Regions from separate parts of the Xanthobacter sp. AM11 genome, predicted to be linked through region 4. Evidence: predicted binding sites of a transcription regulator. Region 4 holds the regulator's gene; each other region holds the start of a gene.
What was found. Region 4 encodes PhoB, which activates phosphate uptake and scavenging genes when phosphate is short. Its sites were predicted from a motif close to TGTCATNNANCTGTCAT; they were not measured.

Region 1 (4,393 bases), 3.1 Mb from region 4:
GCCCTGCTGGCATTCTGGCTTTTCCTTGCGGCCGGCGTTTCCGACGCGCTCGACGGCTTCATCGCCAAGCGTTTCCACATGCAGACCGAGCTTGGCGCCTATCTGGACCCGGTGGCCGACAAGGCGCTGCTCGTCTCCATCTATGTGGCCCTCGCGGTGGCGGGCCTCATTCCCCGCTGGGTCGCCATCGCCGTGGTGTCCCGCGATGTCATGATCGTGGGCGCCGTGGTGCTGTCCATGGTGATGGACAGGAAGGTCGCCATCAGCCCCCTGCTCGTCTCGAAGGTGAACACGGCGATCCAGATCACCTTTGCCGCCTTCGTGCTCGCCACGGCGGGTTTCGGCCTTGTCCTGCCCGGCCTGTTCAATCTGGGCCTTGTCGCGGTTGGGCTCTTGACGGCCCTTTCCGCCGCTGCCTATCTCGCGGCATGGACGCGCCACATGGCACGCTGATGGGCGCGTCGGCTGGCCGGCGACCGGCGAGTGTGGCGCACGACGCCGGCGCAGGTCGCGGGGAGGTGCGATGCCGGTTCAGGTCCAACTGCGCTTCTGGGTCGGGGCCCTGATCCTCGCCCTTGTCGGCCTGTGGCTGCTCAGCGGCATCCTGCTGCCGTTCGTGGCAGGCATCGTGCTGGCCTATTTCCTCAACCCCGTGGTGATCCGGCTGGAGCACGTGGGCATTGCCCGCACCCTGTCCGCTCTGGTGGTGGTGGGGCTGCTGCTGCTGGTGGTGATGCTGTTCTTCCTGCTGGCGCTGCCCATCCTGTCGTCGCAGCTGTTCGAATTCATCCAGCGCCTGCCATCCTACGTGGCGCGGCTGCAGGGGCTGCTGACGGAAGAGAACCGCGAATGGCTGAGCGGCATCGTCGGCGACCGCCTGCCGGACATGCAGCGCTCCATCTCCGATCTGATGACCCAGGGCGTCACCCATCTCCTCGGCCTTCTGTCTTCGGTGTGGTCCGGCGGGCAGGCGCTCATCTCCCTGTTCGCGCTGCTGGTGGTGACGCCGGTGGTGGTCTTCTACATCCTGTGCGACTGGGACGAGATGGTGGCCTTCGTGGACCGGCTGGTGCCCCTGCCCCACCGCCCGGTGGTGCGCGACCTTGCCAAGTCCATGGACATGGCGGTGGCGGGCTTCGTTCGCGGACAGGCCATGGTGTGCCTGCTGCTGGGCACCTTCTATGCCGTCTCGCTCTCCATGGCGGGGCTCAATTTCGGCCTGCTCATCGGCATCGTGTCGGGCGTCATCACCTTCATTCCCTATGTGGGCTCGCTCACCGGCTTCGTGCTCGCCATGGGCGTGGCCATCGTCCAGTTCTTCCCGGACTGGGGGATGATCGGCACCGTGTTCGCCATTTTCATCGTCGGCCAGGCGGTGGAGGGCTATGTCCTGTCGCCCAAGCTGGTGGGCGACAGCATCGGCGTGCATCCGGTCTGGCTCATGTTCGCTTTGTTCTCCTTCGGCTACCTGTTCGGCTTCGTGGGCCTGCTGCTGGCGGTGCCGCTGACCGCCGTGGCCGGGGTACTGGTGCGCTTTGCCATCCAAAGATACCTCCATTCTCCCCTCTACATGGGGCCGGAGACCGACGCCTTGCCGCCGCCGGGCGCCCCCTGAGCCATGGCCGACCGCGACCCGCGCCCCCGCCAGCTTCCCCTCGACCTGCCGGGCCGGCCGGCACTGCGGCGCGAGGATTTTCTCGCCGCGCCCGGCAACAGCGCCGCCCTCGCCCTCATCGACGCCTTCCCGAACTGGCCGGCGCGGGTGGTGTGCCTGGTGGGCCCCGAGGGCGCGGGCAAGAGCCACCTTGCCGCCATCTTCGCCGAGCACGCCGGGGCGCAGACCGTGGCGGCCCGCGACCTGGTGCGCGAGAAGGTGCCGGATGCCCTTTCCACCGGCGCGCTGGTGCTGGAGGACATGGAGGCCGGCGCCTTCTGCGAGGCCGCCCTGTTCCACCTGCTCAACCTCGCCCGCGAGCAGCACGCCTATCTGCTGATGACCGCGCGGACGCCCCCCTCCGGCTTCGCCCTGGCCACCGCCGACCTCTCCTCCCGCCTGCGGGCGGTGCCGGTGTTCGAGATCGCGCCCGCCGACGATGCGCTGCTGGCGGCGGTGCTGGTGAAGCTGTTTGCGGACCGGCAGCTGGCGGTGGACGAACCGACGGTGCAGTATCTGCTGCTGCGGATGCAGCGCTCGGTGGCCGGCGCCCAGCGTGTGGTGGAGGCCCTCGACGCGGCGGCGCTCGCGGCGCGCCGGCCGGTGACGCGGGCCTTCGCCGCACAGGTGCTGCGCGAGCGACCGGCGCTCGGCACCGCCGACGAGGATGATTGATGCCCTCTGAACCACAGGGGCCGGAGCGACCACCCGGCCGCACATGCCGTCATAGAGCGGTCATCTAAGGCGGCCATGGTCCGGCCAAACTGCGGGGGACCGAGCATGGGAATGAACGAGGCTGCAGCTGTCGCCGAGATGAGCATACCGGCGGAAACCGCGGAAATCCTTGAGCTGGCGCAATCTCCCCAGCGCTTCATCAATCGCGAGATTTCCTGGCTGCACTTCAACCGGCGTGTGCTGGAGGAGGCGGCGAATCGCAACCACCCGCTGCTGGAGCAGTTGCGCTTCCTCTCGATCTCCGCCAACAACCTGGACGAATTCTTCATGGTCCGCGTGGCGGGCCTGAAGGAGCAGGTGCGCGAGGGCGTGCAGACCCGCAGCCCGGACGGCCTCACCCCTTCCGAGCAGCTCTCGACCATCCTCACCAGCGCCGCCCAGCTCATCTCCGACCAGCAGGGCCGCTGGCTTGAGCTGCGCAGCGACCTCGCGGCTGCCGGCATCGTGCTGGTGGACGGCGCGGAAGCCTCGGCCGGGGATCTGGCGCAGCTTGAGCGCCACTTTCTCAACTATGTGTTCCCGGTGCTGACGCCGCTGGCCATCGACCCGGCGCACCCCTTCCCCTTCATCCCCAATCTCGGCTTCTCCCTCGCCCTGCAGCTGGTGCGCCAGTCGGACGGGCGGGGCATGAATGCGCTGATCCGCATTCCGGCGAAGGTGGAGCGCTTCATCCGCCTGCCGGACACGGGCTCCGGCGCCATGCGCTTCATCACCCTGGAGCAGATGATCGGCCTGTTCATCTCCCGCCTGTTCCCCGGCTATGCCGTGAAGGGGCAGGGCGTGTTCCGGGTGATCCGCGACAGCGACCTCGAAATCGAGGAAGAGGCGGAAGATCTCGTCCGCCTGTTCGAGACCGCCCTCAAGCAGCGCCGCTATGGCGAGGTGATCCGCATGGAAGCGGACGCCGCCATGCCGGAGGAACTGCGCTCCTTCGTCGCCCGCGAACTCGACGTGAACGGCGACGAGATCTTCGTCGTGGGCGGCGTGCTGGCGCTCAACGAATTCTCGCAGCTGGTTTCCGTGGACCGGCCGGACCTGAAGTTTCAGGCCTACAATGCCCGATTTCCCGAACGCATCCGGGACCACGGCGGAGACTGCTTTCTGGCAATTCGCGAGAAGGACATTCTGGTTCACCACCCTTATGAATCCTTTGACGTGGTGGTTCAGTTCCTTCGCCAGGCCGCACGAGACCCCAACGTCGTCGCCATCAAGCAGACCCTCTACCGAACCTCCTCCGACAGCCCCATCGTGAAGGCGCTGGCCGAGGCGGCGGAGGCCGGCAAGTCGGTGACCGCGCTGGTGGAGCTGAAGGCCCGCTTCGACGAAGAAGCCAACATCCGCTGGGCCCGCGACCTGGAACGCGCCGGCGTGCAGGTGGTGTTCGGCTTCATCGAGCTGAAGACCCACGGCAAGCTCTCCATGGCGGTGCGCCGCGAGGGGGCGCAGTTGGCCACCTATGTCCATGTGGGCACGGGTAACTACCATCCCATTACCGCCCGCATCTATACCGACCTCAGCTTCTTCACCGCTGACCCGGTGATCGCCCAGGACGTTGCGCGCATCTTCAACTTCATCACCGGCTATGCGACCCCCGGCGAGCTCGACGCCATGGCGGTGTCGCCCACCACGCTGAAGCCGCGCCTGCTGCAGCACATCGCGGACGAGATCGAGCACGCCCAGGCCGGGCGCCCGGCGGCCATCTGGCTGAAGTGCAACTCGCTGGTGGACCCGGAGATCATCGACGCGCTGTATGTGGCGAGCAGCGCCGGCGTGCAGGTGGATTGCGTGATCCGCGGCATCTGCTGCCTGCGGCCCGGCATTCCCGGCCTCAGCGAGAACATCCGGGTGAAGTCCATCGTCGGGCGCTTCCTGGAGCATTCGCGCATCTACTGCTTCGGCGCCGGCCACGGCCTGCCGAGCCCGCAGGCGGTGGTCTACATCTCGTCGGCCGACCTCATGCAGCGCAATCTCGACCGTCGCGTCGAGACCCTGTGCCCCATCACC
Region 2 (4,393 bases), 820 kb from region 4:
ACGGCGGCCGATGCCTTCTGGAAGGCGGCCGGGTCGCGGGCATAGAGGGTGGGGTCGGCCAGCGTGGCGGCCAGCTTTTCCAGCTTGGCGCGCTGCTGCTCCATGGTTTTCGGCAGCGTCTTCAGGGCGTGCTGGTCCTGGAAGGACAGCTTGCGCTTCTCCTTGGGCGCCGCCGCGACCGCAAGCCGGGATGCGGCCGGGGCGGCCTTGCCCTTCGCTGCGGGCGGTGCCTTCTCCCTTGCATCCACCCCGCGCCCGCGCTGGGCCACCATGTCGGCATAGCCGCCCGCATATTCACGGAACACACCGTCGCCTTCGGCAATGATGATGCTGGACACCGTGCGGTCGAGGAAGTCGCGGTCGTGGCTCACCAGGATCACGGTGCCGGGATAGTCGGCGACCATCTCCTGCAGCAGATCCAGGGTTTCGAGGTCGAGGTCGTTGGTGGGCTCGTCCAGCACCAGCATGTTGGAGGCCGTGGCCAGCGCCCGCGCCAGCATCAGCCGCCCGCGCTCGCCGCCGGAAAGCACGCAGAGCGGGGCGTTGGCCTGCTCCGGGGTGAAGAGGAAGTCCTTCAGATAGCCGATCACATGCTTGGGCTGCCCGCCCACCATCACCGTGTCGGAGCCGCCGCCGGTCAGCGCCGCCTTCAGGGTGGTGGCCGGGTCGAGGGCCGTGCGCTTCTGGTCGAGGCTGGCGATCTCCAGGTTGGTGCCGAGCTTCACCGTGCCGGAATCGGGGGCCAGCTCGCCGGTCAGCAGCTTGATGAGGGTGGTCTTGCCCGCCCCGTTCGGGCCGACGATGCCGATGCGGTCGCCGCGCAGGATGCGGGTGGAGAAATCCTTCACCACCGTGCGCGCGCCATAGGCCTTGGTGATGGTCTTCGCCTCGATCACCAGCTTGCCGGAGGCGTCCGCCTCGCTCACCGTGAGCTTCACATTGCCCACGGCGCGGCGTTCCTCGCGCCGGTCCTTGCGCATGGAATGCAACAGGCCGAGGCGGCGCACGTTGCGCTTGCGCCGGGCGGTGACGCCGTAGCGCAGCCAGTCCAGCTCGGCGACGATCTTGCGGTCGAGCTTGTGGCGCTCCGTCTCCTCCTGCTCCAGCACGTCGTCGCGCCAGGCCTCGAAGGCGGCAAAGCCCTGGTCCAGCCGGCGCGTCTGGCCGCGGTCGAGCCAGATGGTGGCGCGCGAGAGGTTTTCAAGGAAGCGCCGGTCGTGGCTGATGAGGACCATGGCCGAGCGCAGGCCCTTCAGCTCGCTTTCCAGCCACTCGATCACCGGCAGGTCGAGGTGGTTGGTGGGCTCGTCCAGCAGCAGCACGTCCGGTTCCGGGGCGATGACGCGGGCGAGCGCAGCCCTGCGCGCCTCGCCGCCGGAAAGGGTGGCAGGGTCCTCCTGGCCGGTGAGGCCCAGCTCCTCCAAGAGATATTGGGCGCGATAGGCCTCGTCCCCCGGCCCCAGCCCCGCCTCCACATAGGACAAGGTGGTGGCATGGCCGGAGAAGTCGGGCTCCTGCGGCAGATAGCGCACGGTGGCGCCGGGCTGGAAGAAGCGCGTGCCGGAATCCGGCGCCACAAGGCCCGCCGCCACCTTCAGCAGCGTGGACTTGCCGGAACCGTTGCGGCCGACGAGGCACACCCGCTCGCCGGCGGAAACGGAAAGTTCCGCACCGTCGAGCAGGGGCGTCGCGCCATAGCGCAGGTGAATGTCCTGGAGGAGAACGAGGGGAGGAGCCATGCCGCCGGATTAAAGCCCCCCGCGCCGGAACGCAAAGGGCCAGTGGGCCGGCATGCTCTTCCCACGCGCCTGCCGGACATGGGCAGGCGGCGCCGCCGGGCGCGGACGCCCGGAGCAGCGTTCACCGAAACCGGCGCGATGCGGACCTTCTCCTGGGCATTCCTGCCCGCGGCCCTGCCCGCACCAGAACGTCAATGTACCGTGGAAGGCCCGTGGATCCGCGTCATCTGGTCCTTGAGAACCAGCTTCTTGCGCTTCAGCTCGGCAACGCGAACAGGATCGGAAGCGGGGTGGGCAAGTTCGCGGCTGAGCTCCTGCTCGATGGCCGCATGACGCCGCTTCAACTCCAAAAGGTGCGACTGGATGGACATTCTGAGCCACTCCGTGTCTGCATCACGACGTCAGTCTGTCATGGAGCCGACAAAGAGTCGATCGCCTTTCTGGCCTCTCCGCACGCCTCCCATCTTGCAGCGCGGCAAGCCCATGCCATAGTCACATCCATCGGGTAATGGCGGGCGGCCCGGCGCACGCGTGCCGGTGACGGATGTGGGCATGACGAGCGACGAGGAACGGGATCTCAGGGTCCTTCTGGAGCGACTGAAGCAGGAACACCGGGATCTGGACGCCGCCATCGAGGCGCTGACGGCGGTCTCCGGGTCCGACATCCTGCAGGTGCAGCGGCTGAAGAAGCGCAAGCTGCAGCTCAAGGACCGCATCAGCCAGGTCGAGGACGAACTGTTTCCCGACATCATAGCCTGAGGGCCGGCGCACCGGCCCCCGGGCGATGATCGGGGCGGCGCCCGGCGGGAGCCGCCCGTTCCAGGGACAGCACCCCGCAGGGGCGGTTGCCTGCCGGGCCGAGTGCTCAGAGCTGGGCGAGCATGCTCGCAGCGCTCGACACGTCCGCCTTGGAGGGCACGTCCTCCACGTTCAGCGCCGTCACCACGCCGTCTTCCACCAGCATGGAGAAGCGCTTGGAGCGCACGCCGAGGCCGGCCGCCGAACCGTCGAAGGTGAGGTCGAGGGCCGCGGCGAAGGACGCGTCGGGGTCCGCCAGGAACAGGATCTTGCCGTCCGCGCCGGACGCCTTCTCCCACGCGCCCATGACGAACGGGTCGTTCACCGACACCACGGCGATGGTGTCCACGCCCTTCGCCTTGATGGCGCCGGCCTCGTGCACATAGCCGGGCAGATGGTTCTTGTGGCAGGTGGGCGTGAAGGCCCCGGGCACTGCGAACAGCACCACCTTCTTGCCCTTGAAGACCTCGTCCGTGGTCTTGGGCACGGGTCCATCCTCCGTGGACACGCGAAAGGTGGCGTTGGGCAGACGATCGCCGACCGAGATGGGCATCTGTGTCTCCGCATTCTTCGGGCCGCTGCGGCCCGGGCGAACAATACGGGGTTTCACGCCACAGGAAAGCGGGCCGCGGGCGGCCGGCGCCACGCATCAGGGGGCGGGAACGGCAACCCTGGTGGCAACGGCCTGCGCCCCGTCCACCAGGGTCAATTCCAGCTGCGCCCCGCGCGGGTCCACGCCCGGCGGCACGCCCTCCAGCGGCAGCGAGAAGCGGGCCATGCCGTCCGGCAAGGCCGTCTTCTGCGGCAGCGGCAGGGCCCAGCGCGCATCCGGCCCTTCCGCGAACAGGTCGGCCTTGGCGGTGGCTGTGCGCACATCAATGACCAGCCGGGCGGGCGTGGTGGTGGAATCCAGCGCCACCGCGGTGACGGCCAGCCCCTCTGCGCCGAGGGGGCGCGGCTCCGGCACGCCTGCCCCCGCCGCAGTGATTCGCGCCTGCCCCGCCCCGTCGCCGGGAAGATCCACGGCGAGGTCCGCCCGCGCCGGCATGCACAGGGCCTCGCACACGGCGAAGTCGAGGGTGATGGCGAGGTGCGCGCCCTTGCCGGGCTCCGCCAGCCGCACCTTGAGCGGAAGCAGCACGTTGCCCTTGTAGCCGATGGAAAAGCCGCCGGCGCCGTCGGAGAAGCGCCGCGGCGCCGGCCAGGCCATCTCCACGGCCAGCACGTTGCGCGAGCCTTCGAAGGTGAGGGCGGGCGGGACGCCGCTGTCGCCGGGGTAGCGCCAGTAGGTCTTCCAGCCGGGGGCGAGGCGGATCTCGATGCCCGCCTGTGCCTGATCCCCCTCCACCGCACCGGCGATGAGCTGCACCTCGGCGCCGGCCAGGCTGGCCCGGGGCGCTTCGCCGGCCGCCGCGGCGGCGCTCGAAAGGGTGAAGGCGGCGAAGGCCCAGAGCCCGGCCGCGCGAAGCTGGCGCATCATCATCATGCCCAGCGGGTAGCCTCTCCGGGCCGCGAGCGCAAAGCCCTCCGCGTGCACAAGCGTGTGAGACCCGGCGGGCAATGCCCGCAATTGCGCCATCCGCCGGCGGCTCCCGCAGCGCCAAGCGCATTCCCAAAAGCCCGGATGCGCAGTACCCTTTCCCACATGATCGCGAGCCAGAAACCCGGCGGCCCGGATAGGGAGCTGAACTTTCTCGACGGGCAGATGCTCATCGCCATGCCGACCATGCGCGACGAGCAGTTCGCACGCACCCTCATCTATCTGTGCGCCCACTCCGCCGAGGGGGCCATGGGCATCGTGGTGAACCAGCCGGCCAGTCACATCGACTTCACCGACCTGCTGGTGCAGCTGGATG
Region 3 (4,393 bases), 3.1 Mb from region 4:
GAAGATCTCATAGGCGGCGGTGCCCTCCGCCATCACCTGCTCGCGGGTGCCGCCCGCCGGCAGGTGCTTGGGCACGAAGCCGCCCTTGGCGCCCACCGGCACGATCACCGCATTCTTCACCTGCTGCGCCTTGACAAGGCCGAGCACCTCGGTGCGGAAGTCCTGCGGGCGGTCGGACCAGCGAAGGCCGCCGCGCGCCACCTTGCCGAAGCGCAGGTGCACGCCTTCCACCCGCGGCGCATAGACGAACACCTCGAACAGCGGCCGGGGCAGGGGCAGGCCCTCCACCTTGGCGCTCTCGAACTTGATGGCGATGGCCTCCCGCGGCCGCCCCTCGCCGTCGCGCTGGTAGAAGGTGGTGCGGATGGCCGCGTCCACGAGGTTGACGAAGCGGCGCAGGATGCGGTCCTCGTCGAGGCTCGACACCGCCGACAGATCCTCGTCGATGGCGGCGCGCAGCGGCGCCTCGCGGGTGGCGCGGGCTTCGGGTGCGGGGTCGAGGGCGGGATCGAAGCGGGCGTGGAACAGGGCCGCGATGTGCGCGGCGAGCTGCGGGTGGGCGTTCAGCGTCTGCCAGATATAGTCCTGGCTGAAGGGAATGCCCGCCTGCCGCAGGTAGCGGCCCAGGGTGCGCACCAGCGCTGCTTCGCGCCAGTTGAGGCCGGCGTCCAGCACCAGCCCGTTGTAGCCGTCGTTCTCCGCGGTGCCGCGCAGCACCGCGTTCAGGCAGTCCTCCAGCCGGCCGGAGGAGCCTTCCACGGAGATGACGCCGCCGCTCACGCGCTCCAGCGTCATGTCATGCAGCCAGCTGCGCTCGGCATCCGCGCCGGCGGGCTCGATGCGGTAGGTGCGCTCGTTGATCGCCTTCAGGCCCATGTTCTCCAGCATGGGCACGCGGCTGGAGAGCGGCAGCGGGGCGCCGAAGGAGAGCAGGCGCAGGGAGATGCGGCGCTCGTCGTCCTCCGGGCGGCGGTAGAAGTCGAGGGCCACCGGGCGCTCGGGCGACAGCCGCTCCAGCCGGTCCATGTCGGCCAGCGCGGTGGCCACGTCGAAGGCGGCGACATAGCTGCGGCCGAAGGCGCCGGCATAGCGCCGCCGCAGCAGCGCCGCCGCCTCCGGCGACAGGCCGGGCGCGGCGCAGATGGCGGCGCTCAGCCGGTCGCTCCAGGTGAGGATGGCGGCGGCCACTTCCTGCTCCAGCGTCGGCCGGTCCACCTGCGGGATGCGGCCTTCGCTGCGGTCGATCATGTATTGCACGCGGGTGAGCGGCAGGCCGGCCACGAAGGCCTGGCTGAAGGTCGCCAATTCGCCGCCATAGGTGCGCGCGAGGATGGCGCCGATCTGGTCGCGCACCTGTGCGTCGAACCGCTCGCGCGGCAGGAAGGCGAGCACCGAGACGAAGCGGTCGAAGCGGTCCGCCCGGGCCAGCACCTTCACGCGCGGGCGGTCGTAGAGCGACAGGATCTCGCGGGCGTGGGCCAGCAGCGTGCCGGCGTCGATCTGGAACAGGTCGTCGCGCGGATAGGTTTCCAGCACCGTCTCCAGTGCCCGCGCCGAATGGCTCTCCGGCTCCAGCCCCGCGCCCTTGATGACCGAGGCCGCCTTCAGCCGCAGATAGGGGATCTCGCGCACCGAATGGGTATAGGCGGTGGAGCCGAACAGGCCGATGAGGCGAACCTCGCCGGTGAGCCGGCCCCGCTCGTCGTGGGTCTTGATGCCCACATAGTCCATCACGTCGCGGCGGTGAACGCGGGAGCGCAGGCTCGCCTTGGTGAACAGGAGCGGCGTGGGTGCGTCAAGGAAGGCCTTGATCTCCGGCGTGGTCACCACCGGCTTGTCGCCCAGGCGCAGCTCGTGCACGCAGGGATCGCGCAGGATGCCGAGGCCGCTGTTGGCCTCCGGCGCGAGGCCGCCGTCGCCGGTCAGCTCATACTGCCGGAGACCGAGGAAGATGAAATTGTCCTCGGTGAGCCACTCCAGCACGTCGGCGGCTTCCTCGGTGGCGTCGTCGTCATAGGGGCGCTTCTCGCGCCGGTAGCCTTTGCTGAGGCTCTTCACCTGCTTGCGCATGGCGAGGAAGTCCTCGTTCGCCGCGCGCACGTCGGCAAGGGTCTGTTCGAGGCAGGCGCGCAGTTGGGCCTGCTCCGCCGCGTCGATGGCCGAGACGTGGATGTGGATGAGGCTCTCGCGATTGTCCTCGGAGCGCTCGCCCTTGCGCGTGGGCTCTTCCAGCCCGGTGACGGCGCCGGCGGCGTCGCGCTCCACATGCAGGATGGGATGGGCGGCGAGCCGCAGCTCCAGCCCGCGGTCGGCAAGCTCGCCCGCCACCGAATCGAACAGGAAGGCCATGTCGTCGTTCACCGCCTCGATGACGGTGACGGCCGCATGGTCGAGGTCTGGGGTGAACACCCGCACGCTGGGCTGGCCGGCGGGCCGCGCGGCCACATGGGCCCAGGCCTGGGTGAGCAGCAGGGCGAGGCAGGCGGGCGTGAGCGGCGCGAGGTCTTCCGGCGCTACGGCGGACACGAAGGTCGCGGCGAAGCCTGCGGGCAGCCCGGGCGCGAGCATCGTCAGATGCGCGACGAGTTCCGCCAGGTCGGGCGATGGCCCGACGACACCATCGCCGGCTTGAAATCCCATGACGTTCATGGCCATTCCTCACAGTGGTCCGCGGCTCATCCGGCGGTTCGCTCTTTGCACCGGCGACGCTGGGACAAGTCCTGATCGAGAGCAACGACGCGAAAATGACGAGGCGACGCTATGGCTGGGAAAGTTAAGGCAGGCGTGGGCGCGGAAAAGGGCAAAAGCAGGACAGCAAAAAAAACCGGCGTGCCTGATAAAGAGGCTGGCGCCACGCCGTCGAAATCCCGCGGCGCGGCCGCAACCTCGCCGGAGCGCGTGCGGGACGACCTGCCGGCTATCGCCCTCGGCCTTTCGCCCACAGATCTCGATGCGCCGACCCAGGCCTATTTCGACAAATGCCTGGAGAAGATCGGCTTCGTCCCCAATGTGCTGCAGGCCTATGCCTTCGATCTCGCCAAGCTCTCGGCCTTCTCGGCCATGTACAACGACCTGATGCTCGCGCCCTCCGGCCTTTCCAAGCTGGAGCGGGAGATGATCGCGGTGGTCGTTTCGAGCGTGAATCGCTGCTATTACTGCCTCACGGCGCACGGGGCGGCGGTGCGCCAGCTCTCCGGCGATCCTGTTCTGGGCGAGCAGATGGTGATGAACTACCGTGCCGCCCGGCTCGATCCGCGCCGTCGCGCCATGCTGGACTTTGCGGTGAAGCTCACCGAGCGGCCGCAGGAGGTGGAGGAGGCGGACCGGGACATCCTGCGCCGCGTCGGCCTTTCCGAGCGGGACATCTGGGACGTGGCGGCGGTGACGGCCTTCTTCAACATGTCGAACCGAATCGCCGCGGCCACCGACATGCGCCCCAACGAGGCCTACCACGCCCAGACCCGCACCCTGCCGGAGTGATGCCCGGCGCCATGGCCGGCCGCCGTCGCCAGGTATATTCATCAGCACATAGATAAAGGCGGGGTCCGACCATGGCAGACAGGCTGCCGCGCCGGACCACGCCGATGCCGGGGCCTTCGCGCTGCATGTGACGGCGCCTGGGCGGGGGTGGCAGATCACCATCTCGGCATCGGCCCGGACCAACGTGCCGGTGGGCGGTTGCGCGCTGGTTCCGGTCGGCTTTGCCGGCCGGCATGCATGCCCGGGCGTCCGCAAGAGCTTGAGATCGCAGATTCCCTAAGGGAATGCATCCCTGCAACCGAGCGCCGCCTCGCCCCGCCGGCTGCGCCTGATCGCCCGTCCGGCGGACTGACGGACGCAAACCGCACCCCACAGAATTACCTTAAGATCGAGATAGACATTGGTCTGTGAGGCAGTCTATTGACGCTCCCACGGCGCTGCGTGCTAGCTTGCGCCGAAAGTCCAAGTGCACCGCTCAAGGTGCCGTTCCGGAGGATCAGGGCCCGGGGAGCGCGGTGCGCGCCCGTGGACCGAACAGCGAGGGCGCCTTACGATCATGGACACTGTCTCAGACGTGCCCTACATCGTTGAAGCAACGGGTCTTACCAAGGAATTCAAAGGATTTGCGGCGGTCAAGAACGTTGACCTGCGAATCCGGCGACACACCATTCACGCCCTCATCGGGCCGAATGGCGCGGGCAAGACCACGTGCTTCAATCTGATCACGAAGTTCCTGGAGCCGACGCGCGGAACCATCCGCCTGAACGGACGGGAGATCACGCGCACGCCGCCGGCGGACGTGGCCCGCCTGGGCATGGTCCGCTCGTTCCAGATCTCGGCTACGTTCGCGCACCTCACCGTGCTGGAGAACGTGCGCATCGCGCTGCAGCGGCCCATGGGCAATTCGTTCCAT
Region 4 (4,393 bases):
TGGGCGGCGGCAAGCGGCTGCGGCCCTTCCTGGTACTGGAGAGCGCGGCGCTGTTTGCCGTCGCCCCCGAGGCCGCGGTGACGGCCGCCGCCGCCGTTGAATGCATCCATTGCTATTCGCTGATCCATGACGACCTGCCGGCCATGGACGATGACGACCTGCGCCGCGGCCGGCCCACCGTGCACAAGGCGTTCGACGAGGCCACCGCCATCCTGGCCGGGGACGGGCTATTGACCCTCGCCTTCGATCTCCTGGCCGGCAGCGATGCCCATGCGGACCCGGCGGCGCGCATCGCCCTGGTGCGGGCCCTGGCCCGCGCGGCGGGCATCGGCGGCATGGTGGGCGGGCAGATGCTGGACCTCGCCGCCGAAGGGCGGTTTTCGGGCGGCGCCCCGCTGGCCCTGGGGGAGGCCGCCATCCGCGACCTGCAGGCCATGAAGACCGGCGCCCTGCTCAGCGTTTCGGTGGAGGCCGGCGCCATCCTCGGCGGCGCGGACGCGCAGGCGCGGGCCGCGCTTTTCGCCTATGGCCGGGCGCTGGGTGCCGCTTTCCAGATCGCCGACGACATCCTCGACGTGGAGGGCACCGCCGAGGAGGTGGGCAAGAAGGTGGGGAAGGACGCCGCGGCGGGCAAGGCGACCCTGGTGTCCCGCCTGGGCCTCGACGCCGCGCGGGCCCTCCTGGCGAGCCTGGTGGACGATGCCGCCGCCGCCCTCACCCCCTTCGGCACGCGCGGCGCCCTGCTGGCGCAGGCGGCCCGGTTCGTGGCGGACCGGCGAAGCTGAACGGCGGCCGGCGGCGCAGGCCCGGTGCAGCACGGGCGGATTCATGGCCCGGACGATTGAGCCGGAGCCGATCCCGCACTACCGTTCCCCCGTGACCGACCCGCGCCATACCCCCCTCACCCGCCGCCGCCTGCTCGCGCGCGGCGCGGCCCTCGCCACCCTGCCCTTCGGCGCCGCCGCTGCGCTGGGGCAGCAGAGCGAGGCCGACGTCATCATCATCGGCGCCGGAACGGCGGGCATCTCCGCGGCGCGGCGGGTGGCGGAGGCCGGGCGCAGCTATGCCCTGCTTGAAGCCTCCGCCCATGTGGGCGGGCGCACGGTCACCGACACCGCGGTGTTTGGCGTTCCATTCGACATGGGCGCCACGCGCCTTTACCTGCCGGCGGCGCGGCCCATGGCGGCGTTCGGGCGGGCCGATGGGCTCGACATTCATCGGGCGCCCCAGGGCGGCAGGCTCTATCAAAGCGGGCGAGAGGCCAGCGACAGCGACTATGAGGACTTCATCGCCACCGTCCGCCGGGCGGAGCGGGCCATCGGCGCCGCCGGGGATGCGGGACGGGACCTGCCCGCCTCCCGGGTGCTGCCGGATCTTGGACCATGGTCGGCGAGCGCGCGCTTCGTGGTGGGTCCGCTCGCCTGCGCCAAGGGGCTCGGCCAGGTGTCCACTGTGGATGCCTCCCGGGCGGAGGAGCGCGACGGCGAGGAGGTGTGCCGGCAGGGCGTGGGAACGCTGGTGACCCGGCTGGCCCGGCCCCTCACCGTCCGGCTGGAGACGGTGGCCCGCTCGGTGGATCTGGGCGGACGGCTGGTGGCGGTGCAGACCAACCGGGGCACCGTGCTGGGCCGGGTGGTCATCCTCGCCGTGCCGCCGAGCCTGCTGGCGGCCGGCAAGCTGCGCGTGCTCCCCGGCCTGCCCCAGCGCTACCGCACGGCCATCGAGAAGATCACCCTCGGCGCCTATGATCACATCGCCTTCCAGCTGCCGCGCAACCCGCTCGGGCTTTCGCCGGACGAAATGATCTATTTCAAGCTGGAGGGAACCAACGCCTATGCCCTGCGGGCGCGCATCGGCGGCGGCGACCTGCATATGCTCGAAGTGGCAGGCGACACGGCGGCAGGCCTTGCCGAAGCGCCGGCCGAGGCGGCAACCGCCTTCCTCAAGGAAGCGCTGACCCGCGAGTTCGGGGCGGACATGGCGGCCCGGATCGGCCGGGTGCACGCCACTCGCTGGACCCGGGAGCCGTTCGCGCTGGGCGCCTTCTCCTGCGCTTTGCCGGGGTTCGGCAACATGCGCCGGGCGTTCACGGAGGTGGTGAGTGGCCGGCTTCTGTTCGCCGGCGAACATGCCCACGAAACCCTCTGGGGAACAGTGGGCGGCGCCTGGGTGGCCGGAGAGCGGGCGGCGCGGCAGGCGCTGGGCATCCTCGCCGGCCGCTCGGGCTGATCGGCCGCGCCGGAGCCCGCCACCGGGCGACGCCGCCCGGGCGCGCCCGCTCAATGGGCGCGGGCGAACATCTCGTTGAAGGAATAGCCGGCACCGCGCACGGTGCGGATGGGATCGGACTGGCGGCCGCGATTGATGGCCTTGCGCAGGCGGCCCACATGCACATCCACGGTGCGCTCGTCGATATAGACGTCCTGGCCCCACACGCCGTCCAGCAGCTGTTCCCGGGAGAAGACGCGGCCAGGGCTCTGCATGAGGAATTCCAGGAGGCGGAATTCGGTGGGACCCAGATGCACCTCGCGGCCGGCGCGGTGCACGCGGTGGGTCTCGCGGTCCAGCTCGATGTCGCCGGCCCGCAGCAGGGTGGCCACATGCTCCGGCTTGGCCCGACGCAGCAGGGCCCGCACCCGGGCGAGCAGCTCGGGCACGGAGAAGGGCTTCACCACATAATCGTCCGCGCCGGTGGCGAGACCGCGCACCCGCTCCGTCTCCTCGCCACGGGCGGTGAGCATGATGACCGGCAGGCGCTCGGTCTCCGGGCGTGTGCGCAGGCGCCGGCACAGCTCGATGCCTGAAAGGCCCGGCAGCATCCAGTCGAGGATCACGAGATCCGGCACGCTTTCGCGCAACCGGGTCTCGGCCTCGTCCCCGCGGCCGACGCTTTCGACGCCGTAGCCTTCCGACTCCAGATTGTAACGGAGCAGAAGGGTGAGCGGCTCCTCATCCTCGACGATCAGAATACGCGCCGGCACAGTCCCTCACCCGCTTTCGCCTGCTGTCCGCCAGGGCCTCAGCCCTGAACGGTACGCCCAGGAAATGCCAGGGTGGTCTCGCTGGAGGCATCCGCCTTGGGGCGGCTCTCCGGCAACACCTGACCCGTGACCATGTAATAGACGATCTCCGCAATGTTGGTCGCGTGGTCGCCGATGCGTTCGATGTTCTTGGCACAGAACAGCAGGTGCGTGCACACGGAGATGTTGCGCGGGTCCTCCATCATGTAGGTGAGGAGCTCGCGGAACAGGGACGTGTACATGGTGTCGATGGCGCCGTCGCGCCCCCACACTTCCAGCGCCTTCGCCTCGTTGCGGGCGGCATAGGCGTCCAGCACTTCCTTCATCTGCTCGAGCACCAGCTCGGCGATATGCTCCACGCCGCGCACCAGCTTGTGGGGGTGGTATTCGCCCTCGATGGCGATGACCCGCTTGCCGACATTCTTGGCGAGGTCGCCGATGCGCTCCAAATCGTTGGCCACGCGGATGGCGGCCACGATCTCGCGCAGGTCGTTGGCCACCGGCTGGCGCTTGGCGATGACGAGGATGGCGCGCTCCTCGATGTCGCGCTGCGCCTGGTCCACGGTGGCGTCCAGAAGGACCACCTTCTGGGCAAGGGCGCCGTCGCGGCGGATGAGGGCGGTCACCGAGTCGCTGACCAGGCGCTCGGCCTGGCCGCCCATTTCGACCACCTTGCGGCCGATTTCCTTCAGCTCCACATCGAAGGACGATACGGTATGCTCCGGCATCTCAGGATCCTTCCAGGGCTCAGCCGAAGCGGCCGGTGATGTAATCGCGGGTCTTGATCTCCTTCGGATTGGTGAAGATCACGTCCGAGGGGGCCACTTCGATCAGCTCGCCCAGATAGAAGAAGGCGGTGATGTCGGCGCAGCGTGCTGCCTGCTGCATGTTGTGGGTCACGATGACGATGGTGAATTCCTGCTTCAGCTCGTCGATCAGGTCTTCGATCTTCGAGGTGGAGATGGGATCGAGGGCCGAGGTGGGCTCGTCCAGCAGGATCACTTCCGGCTTCACCGCGATGGTGCGGGCGATGCACAGGCGCTGCTGCTGGCCGCCGGACATGCCGAGGGCGGAGGTGTGCAGGCGGTCCTTGGTCTCGTCCCAGATGGCGGCCTTGCGCAGGCACCATTCCACCCGCTCGTCCATCTGCGCCTTGGAAAGCCGCTCGTGCAGCTTCACGCCGAAGGCGATGTTGTCATAGATGGTCATGGGGAAGGGGGTGGGCTTCTGAAACACCATGCCGATGCGCGTGCGCACGATGGTGGGGTCCAGCTCCTTGCCGACGATGTTCACGCCGTCGAACAGCACCGCGCCTTCCGCGCGCTGGCCCGGGTAGAGGTCGTACATGCGGTTGAACACGCGCAGCAGCGTGG

Region 1: a site for PhoB is predicted at 2,377-2,393, ahead of ACI7BZ_RS20255 (RNA degradosome polyphosphate kinase). Genes of this name have one in related genera too.
Region 2: a site for PhoB is predicted at 2,147-2,163, ahead of ACI7BZ_RS10015 (YdcH family protein). Genes of this name have one in related genera too.
Region 3: a site for PhoB is predicted at 2,734-2,750, ahead of ACI7BZ_RS20340 (NAD-glutamate dehydrogenase). Genes of this name have one in related genera too.

The regions. Positions count from the first base shown of each region.
Region 1 covers NZ_JBLAOA010000001.1:4,408,104-4,412,496, forward strand. The annotation lists gene ACI7BZ_RS20240 (CDP-alcohol phosphatidyltransferase family protein) at 1-453, shown strand, start outside; gene ACI7BZ_RS20245 (AI-2E family transporter) at 524-1,615, shown strand; gene ACI7BZ_RS20250 (HdaA/DnaA family protein) at 1,619-2,329, shown strand; gene ACI7BZ_RS20255 (RNA degradosome polyphosphate kinase) at 2,441-4,393, shown strand, end outside.
Region 2 covers NZ_JBLAOA010000001.1:2,168,361-2,172,753, reverse strand. The annotation lists gene ACI7BZ_RS10020 (ABC-F family ATP-binding cassette domain-containing protein) at 1-1,739, opposite strand, end outside; gene ACI7BZ_RS10015 (YdcH family protein) at 1,931-2,110, opposite strand; gene ACI7BZ_RS10010 (YdcH family protein) at 2,292-2,498, shown strand; gene ACI7BZ_RS10005 (peroxiredoxin) at 2,605-3,090, opposite strand; gene ACI7BZ_RS10000 (protein-disulfide reductase DsbD domain-containing protein) at 3,187-4,014, opposite strand; gene ACI7BZ_RS09995 (YqgE/AlgH family protein) at 4,183-4,393, shown strand, end outside.
Region 3 covers NZ_JBLAOA010000001.1:4,426,959-4,431,351, reverse strand. The annotation lists gene ACI7BZ_RS20340 (NAD-glutamate dehydrogenase) at 1-2,649, opposite strand, end outside; gene ACI7BZ_RS20335 (peroxidase-related enzyme) at 2,899-3,480, shown strand; gene ACI7BZ_RS20330 (ABC transporter ATP-binding protein) at 4,037-4,393, shown strand, end outside.
Region 4 covers NZ_JBLAOA010000001.1:1,344,047-1,348,439, reverse strand. The annotation lists gene ACI7BZ_RS06330 (polyprenyl synthetase family protein) at 1-785, shown strand, start outside; gene ACI7BZ_RS06325 (flavin monoamine oxidase family protein) at 829-2,229, shown strand; gene phoB (phosphate regulon transcriptional regulator PhoB) at 2,280-2,981, opposite strand; gene phoU (phosphate signaling complex protein PhoU) at 3,020-3,748, opposite strand; gene pstB (phosphate ABC transporter ATP-binding protein PstB) at 3,768-4,393, opposite strand, start outside.